DNA from 2 places in the Pseudomonas sp. AK106 genome. Region 1 is predicted to be linked to the other one. Evidence: predicted binding sites of a transcription regulator. Region 1 holds the regulator's gene; the other holds the start of a gene.

Region 1 (3,644 bases):
CAGTGCGCGCTCGGCCAGCTCCGGGAGCAGGCCGGCGGGCAAATTGTCGACGCAGTAGAAACCGCTGTCTTCAAGGACGTCGAGGGCCGTGCTCTTGCCGGAGCCGGAGCGGCCGCTGACGATGATCATGCGCATGATCAGTGACCGTTCTGGACGTCGAGCACGACGCTGTAAAGCTCTTCGTCGGTTTTGGCGGCGCGCAGGCGCTTACGCACATCGTCACGGTCGAGCATGCTGGCGATCTGGCGCAGCAGTTCCAAGTGAGCATCGGTGGCCGCTTCCGGGACCAGCAGCACAAACAGCAGGTCAACCGGCGCGCCGTCGATGGCGTCGAAATCGATGGGTTTCTCGAGATGCAGCACGGCGCTGACAGGCGTTGTACAGCCCTTCAGGCGGCAGTGGGGAATGGCGATGCCATTACCGAAACCGGTGGAGCCGAGTTTTTCACGGGCAATAAGGCTTTCAAACACCACCTGTTCATCAAGATCGGGCACTTGCTTGCCGATCATGCTGGCGATGTTTTGGAGTACGGCTTTTTTGCTGCCGCCTGGCACGTTCACAAGTGAACGGCCAGGGGTCAGAATATTTTCAAGTCGGATCATGAGTGGGGAGTGTCAGCGAGCAGTCGCGCCTTGCAGCAGACTTTGCTGTTTTTCCTTATGTTTTTTGAGTTGGCGGTCAAGCTTGTCGGCAAGCAGGTCAATGGCTGCATACATGTCGTCGTGTTCGGCGTTGGCAACCACTTCAGCGCCAGGAACGTGCAAGGTGGCTTCGATCTTCTGCTTGAGCTTCTCGACCTCCATCGTGACCTGCACATTCGTGATCTTGTCAAAATGGCGTTCCAGTCGGGCGAGTTTCTCGCCGATGTAGGTACGCAGAGGTTCGGTCACTTCCAGCTGGTGTCCACTGATGTTGACTTGCATACAGCTTCTCCTTCGTTGCCAGTGCATTAAGAGGCAGGCGTAATGCCTGCCACTGGAACACTTTGACATGTGACCTTTACATCAGTCGCTTGCGTTCGCTGGACGGCGAGATCCCAAGGGATTCACGGTACTTGGCGACTGTGCGACGGGCCACTTGAATGCCTTGTGCTTCCAGTAAACCAGCGATCTTGCTGTCACTCAACGGCTTTTTCTGATTTTCCGCAGCGACCAGTTTTTTGATGATCGCGCGAATCGCCGTGGACGAGCATTCGCCGCCTTCCGAGGTGCTGACGTGGCTGGAAAAGAAATATTTGAGTTCGTAGATCCCGCGTGGGGTGTGCATGAATTTCTGCGTGGTGACCCGGGAAATCGTCGATTCGTGCATGCCGACCGCCTCAGCGATGTCATGCAGAACCAGCGGCTTCATGGCCTCGTCGCCGTACTCAAGGAAGCCGCGCTGGTGTTCAACGATTTGCGTCGCCACCTTCATCAGCGTCTCGTTACGGCTTTGCAGGCTCTTGATGAACCAGCGCGCTTCCTGCAGCTGATTGCGCATGAACGTATTGTCGGCGCTGGTATCGGCACGACGCACGAACCCCGCGTACTGCGGATTGACCCGCAGGCGCGGCACGGATTCCTGGTTCAGCTCCACCAGCCAGCGCTCGTTGTCCTTGCGCACGATGACGTCAGGCACAACGTATTCGGCTTCACTGGACTCGATCTGCGAGCCGGGGCGCGGGTTGAGGCTCTGGACCAGTTCAATGACCTGCCGCAGGTCGTCTTCCTTGAGCTTCATGCGGCGCATCAGTTGCGCGTAGTCGCGGCTGCCCAACAGATCGATGTAGTCGCTGACCAGCTTCTGCGCTTCCGCCAGCCACCTGGTTTTAGCCGGCAACTGACGGAGCTGCAGCAGCAGGCATTCGCTCAGGTTGCGAGCGCCGATGCCCGCAGGCTCGAACTGCTGGATGCGGTGCAGAACGGCTTCGATTTCGTCCAGCTCGATATCGAGCTCAGGATCGAAAGCGTCGAGCAATTCTTCCAGTGTTTCGTCGAGGTAGCCCTGGTTGTTGATGCAGTCGATCAGCGTCACGGCGATCAGGCGATCGGTGTCCGACATCGGCGCGAGGTTGAGCTGCCAGAGCAGGTGGCTTTGCAGGCTTTCGCCAACGGAGGTGCGGGTGGTGAAATCCCACTCGTCATCGTCATTGCTGGGCAGGCTGCTGGCGCTGGTCTGATAGACGTCTTCCCACGCGGTGTCGACAGGCAACTCGTTGGGGATGCGCTCGTTCCAGTCGCCCTCATCCAGATTGTCGACGGTAGGCGCCGATTCCTGGTAGGTGGGCTCCTGAACATCAGCGTTGGGCTTTTGCTCTACGTTATCCGCCAAGGGGTCGGCGTTGTCGAAATCGTCGCCTTCCTCCTGCCGTTCCAGCATCGGGTTCGACTCCAGCGCCTCCTGAATCTCCTGTTGGAGATCCAGCGTCGACAACTGAAGCAAGCGGATTGCCTGTTGCAGCTGAGGCGTCATCGTCAGCTGCTGGCCCATTCTCAAGACTAGCGAAGGTTTCATGGCAGGGCTTAACACCTTATTCGCCGGCGCACTGCGCGCCATTTACTACCAGGGCGCCGAGGGCGCCAACTTAAGCAAATTATATGCCTGAAGCTGGAGGGTTTGCCTAGAGTGTGATGACAATTAAAAAACGAGGTCGGCGATAGCGCGCGTTGCGGCGTACCGCACAACCTCGTGTCATCACTGCGGTTACAGGCGGAACTCGTGACCCAGATACACTTCCTTGACCAATTGGTTGGCAAGGATGGATTCGGCGTCGCCTTCGGCAATTAGCTGCCCATCGTTGACGATGTAGGCGGTTTCGCAGATATCCAGCGTTTCACGCACGTTGTGGTCGGTGATCAGCACGCCGATCCCTTTGGCCTTGAGGTGGTGAATGATCTGCTTGATGTCGCCTACGGAAATAGGGTCAACACCGGCAAAAGGTTCGTCGAGCAGAATGAATTTCGGCGAAGTGGCGAGGGCGCGTGCGATTTCCACGCGGCGACGTTCACCGCCCGACAGGCTCATGCCCAGGTTGTCGCGAATGTGGGTGATGTGGAATTCCTGCAGCAGGCTTTCCAGCTCCTTGCGACGGGCAGTGCGATCGAGCTCCTTGCGGGTCTCCAGAATCGCCATGATGTTGTCCGAGACGGAGAGCTTGCGGAAGATCGACGCTTCCTGTGGCAGGTAGCCAATACCGGCGCGAGCGCGGCCGTGCATCGGCTGGTGGCTGACGTCCTGGTCGTCGATAAGAACGCGACCCTGATCGGCCTGAACCAGGCCGACGATCATGTAGAAGCAGGTGGTCTTGCCGGCGCCGTTGGGGCCGAGCAGGCCGACAATCTGACCGCTCTCGATGGACAGGCTGACGTCACGTACGACCTGGCGGCTTTTATAGGCCTTGGCCAGATGTTGGGCTTTCAGCGTTGCCATTACTGGGCCTTCTGCTGGTCGGTTTTCTTTTTCGGCTGGATGACCATGTCGATGCGAGGGCGTGGTGCGGTGACCTTGGTGCCGTTGGCACGGCCGGCGTTCACGACCTGCTTGACGGTGTCATAGACGATTTTCTCGCCTTCGGACGTGTTGCCGTCGTTGACTACTTTGGCCTTGTCGATCAGCACGATGCGGTTCTGGGCCGCGAAGTACTGGATGGTGACGCCCCAGGCCTG
Region 2 (3,644 bases), 2.7 Mb from region 1:
CAACCAGTCGGGCTTCTTCAGCAACCAGGGCATGACCAACTTCATTGGCCGCAATGACTTCGTCAATCCGGTGTTCTCGGACCCGACCTGGGGCGTTTCCGACCAGGACATGTTCGACCGTGGCGCCGAGGAACTCAAAGCCCGCGAAGCCAAGGGCAAGCCGTTCTATGCGTTGCTGCAGACCCTGTCCAACCACACGCCGTACGCACTGCCGGCAAACCTGCCGGTCGAGCGTGTGACCGGCCATGGCACGCTGGATGAACACCTCACCGCCATGCGTTATTCGGATTGGGCGCTGGGTCAGTTCTTCGAGAAGGCCAAGAAAGAGCCGTACTACAAGGACACGCTGTTTGTGGTCGTCGGTGACCACGGCTTCGGCAACAACGAGCAGATCACCGAGATGGACCTGGGCCGCTTCAACGTGCCGATGCTGATGATCGCCCCGGGCCTGCAGGACAAGTTCGGCAAGCGCAGCAGCATCGTCGGCACGCAGATCGACATCGTCCCGACCATCATGGGCCGCCTGGGTGGCGACACCGTGCACCAGTGCTGGGGCCGCGACCTGCTCAATCTGCCAGCGGGAGACGAGGGCTTTGGTGTGATCAAGCCATCGGGCAGCGAGCAGACGGTTGCGCTGGTCACTGGCAACCGGATCCTGATCGAACCCAAGGAAATGGAGCCGAAGGTGTACAGCTACGAGTTGGGCACCAAGCCCCACGCCGAGCTGATGCCGAACGCGCCGGACGTCACCGAGTTGCGCAAGAAGCTCGACAGCTTCCTGCAGACCGCGACCAAGAGCCTGCTGGACAACACGGCAGGGGTCAAAGACGCCAAGCCGCAATGACTGCAGCCTGATGAAGAACGCCCCGAGACCGGGGCGTTTTTTTTGCCTGCGGATCGTTGGCATCACGCTGCTAACGTCAGCCGGGCGCTGACGATTCGGGTTGAACGTCGTTGCGCTGCAAGGGTCAAGATCACTAGGCCGTTGTCCGGCCCTTACTGAGGAGACATTGATGAAAGTGTGGACTATTTCGTTTCTGGACAAAGACGGTGTGCAGCAAACCCTCGATCTTGAATCCGATCACCGTCCCAGTGATGAAGAGGCTGCGCAGCGAATCCGTCCGATCCTGTTTCCGGTCGCCAGTGATCTTGATCTGATCGACCTCGACGGTCGCACCGCCGAGCCCACCGTGAAGACACTCAAAGAGCAGAACGCGGTACAGATCATCTCCATCGTAGAAGCCCCCTAAAAAGCCTGGGTTTCCCGCCAACCTGCCAATTGGCAACGCACTATCAATGCGCGTACTCTGCCAGTGAGGTCGGTGAAGCATCTACCCGAGTCAGCTCGCGTACGTATGCCCGTTTTGTAAAACGCACCGGCCTTGTCAGCGACATGCTTGAGTCCCGGGCGGCAGATGACCTGCCGCTACACGCCTCGCCATCGGGGAGTGTTTCGGGATAGTTGAAACTCTATCTATCGTTGCATAGGAGGACGTTTCATGAGCACAGCCTATCAAGAAGACGTCAGCAGCCATGTTCTGCGCTGCATGAAAGAAGGCGGTTTCGACTTCGCACGCATTCACCCCATCGAGTTCTATGCCACCTTTCCGGATGAGGACCGGGCGCGTCAGGCAGCGGAAAAATTTCGTGGCGAGTCAGTCAATGTTCAGCTCAATGCTCTGGAAGACGGTGCGTGGCACCTGGAACTGAGCAAGTTGATGTACGCGACCTACGACGGGATAGGCGACTTCGAGCAGGATTTCCAGACCGCGATTTTCGGTCTGGACGGGGAGGTTGAAGGCTGGGGCGTCAAGCAGGAGCTCAAGCGCCTTCATTGATCGGGCTTAATTGACAGTCAGGCCCGAAAACAGGGCATGCACGGTTGAATGCCGTCTCTCGGCTCCACGGCAAATCAGTGGAGCGGGAGAGGCACCGAGCCGAATCGCAGGCAAAAAAAAGCCGCTCTCATGGGAGCGGCGGAAAGGGAATATCGGGTGGCGTTGCCAATCAGGTTTTGAGCCAATCGCCTTGTGGAATCCAGCGGGTTGGTCTGCGGTATGAGGCGATTATGCTCAGTGCGCGTAACGCGCGGAAATGAACTGTGGCTATGCCTGCGATAGATTTTCAAACGGAACGACGCTTCGCCATGAAGCGCCGGGGAACGGGTTAGGGCGCATCGTGCACAGGAATGGTGCGGACGCTCCGGCTGTTTAATTCAACCCATTGATATTAAAGCGTTTATGCCGATGGCACGGGCCTTGCGAAGGCTCTGGTGTCCATGGTGACAAGGAGTACGGCATGATCCGCACCTTTTATGACGAGATGTACGATGCGGGCGGCATAGTTCGTCCGCATTATCGGGAATTCGCCCGCTGGTTGGGCGAAGCGCCGCCTGAGTTGCTCGCTCAGCGCCGGCGTGAGGCCGATCTTTTGTTTCATCGCGCCGGGATCACGTTCACGCTGTACGGCGACGAGCAGGGCACCGAGCGGCTCATCCCTTTCGACACGATTCCGCGCAGCATTCCGGCCAGCGAATGGCGGGTGGTCGAGCGCGGCTGCATACAGCGCGTCAAGGCGCTGAACATGTTTCTCGCTGACCTCTATCACGATCAGCGCATCATCAAGGCCGGGATCATTCCCGCCGAACAGGTCCTCGCCAACGAGCAATACCAGTTGGCGATGCAGGGCCTGAATCTTCATCGTGACCTGTATTCGCACATCTCAGGCGTCGATCTGGTGCGTGATGGCGACGGCACGTATTACGTGCTCGAAGACAACCTGCGCACGCCCAGCGGCGTGAGCTACATGCTCGAAGACCGCAAGATGATGATGCGGCTGTTCCCCGAGCTGTTCGCCGCGCAACGCATCGCGCCGATCGATCACTACCCGAACCTGCTGCTGGACACCCTGAAAAGCTCCAGCCCGCTGGATAATCCGAGCGTCGTGGTGCTGACGCCCGGGCGCTTTAACAGCGCGTTTTTCGAGCACGCGTTTCTGGCTCGGGAAATGGGCGTCGAACTGGTGGAGGGCGCTGACCTTTTCGTGCGCGATGACCGCGTGTTCATGCGAACCACCGACGGCCCGAAAGCGGTCGACGTGATTTACCGCAGGCTCGACGACGCGTTCCTCGATCCGCTGGCATTCAACCCGGATTCAATGCTCGGCGTGCCGGGCCTGCTGTCCGCGTACCGTTCGGGCAATGTGGTGCTGGCCAATGCCATCGGCACCGGCGTGGCGGACGACAAGTCGGTTTACCCCTTTGTGACCGACATGATCCGTTTCTACCTCGACGAAGAGCCGATCCTGAAGAACGTGCCGACCTGGCAGTGCCGCAAGCCCGAAGAGCTGTCCCACGTGCTCGCCAATCTGGGCGATCTGGTGGTCAAGGAAACCCAGGGCTCCGGCGGTTACGGCATGCTCGTGGGCCCCGCCGCCACCGCCGCGGAAATCGAGTCGTTCCGGGCGCGGCTCAAAGCCAAGCCCCACGCGTATATCGCGCAACCGACCTTGTGTTTGTCGACCTGTCCGACCTTCGTCGAGAACGGCATCGCCCCGCGCCACATCGACCTTCGCCCGTTCGTCCTGGCTGGCCGTGAAACCCGTGTAGTGCCCGGTGGTCTCACGCGCGTTGCCTTGCGCGAAGG

Evidence for each region. Region 1 encodes sigma-54, which starts transcription at its own class of promoters, with help from an activator protein. Its sites were predicted from a motif close to ANTGGCATNNANNTTGCTNT; they were not measured.
Region 2: a site for sigma-54 is predicted at 2,246-2,265, ahead of M1E04_RS16195 (circularly permuted type 2 ATP-grasp protein). Genes of this name have one in related genera too.

What each region holds. Positions count from the first base shown of each region.
Region 1 covers NZ_CP096426.1:1,011,733-1,015,376, forward strand. The annotation lists gene rapZ (RNase adapter RapZ) at 1-135, opposite strand, end outside; gene ptsN (PTS IIA-like nitrogen regulatory protein PtsN) at 138-602, opposite strand; gene hpf (ribosome hibernation-promoting factor, HPF/YfiA family) at 615-923, opposite strand; gene M1E04_RS04585 (RNA polymerase factor sigma-54) at 1,000-2,493, opposite strand; gene lptB (LPS export ABC transporter ATP-binding protein) at 2,683-3,408, opposite strand; gene lptA (lipopolysaccharide transport periplasmic protein LptA) at 3,408-3,644, opposite strand, start outside.
Region 2 covers NZ_CP096426.1:3,682,619-3,686,262, reverse strand. The annotation lists gene M1E04_RS16210 (LTA synthase family protein) at 1-844, shown strand, start outside; gene M1E04_RS16205 (hypothetical protein) at 1,014-1,250, shown strand; gene M1E04_RS16200 (ribonuclease E inhibitor RraB) at 1,500-1,838, shown strand; gene M1E04_RS16195 (circularly permuted type 2 ATP-grasp protein) at 2,299-3,644, shown strand, end outside.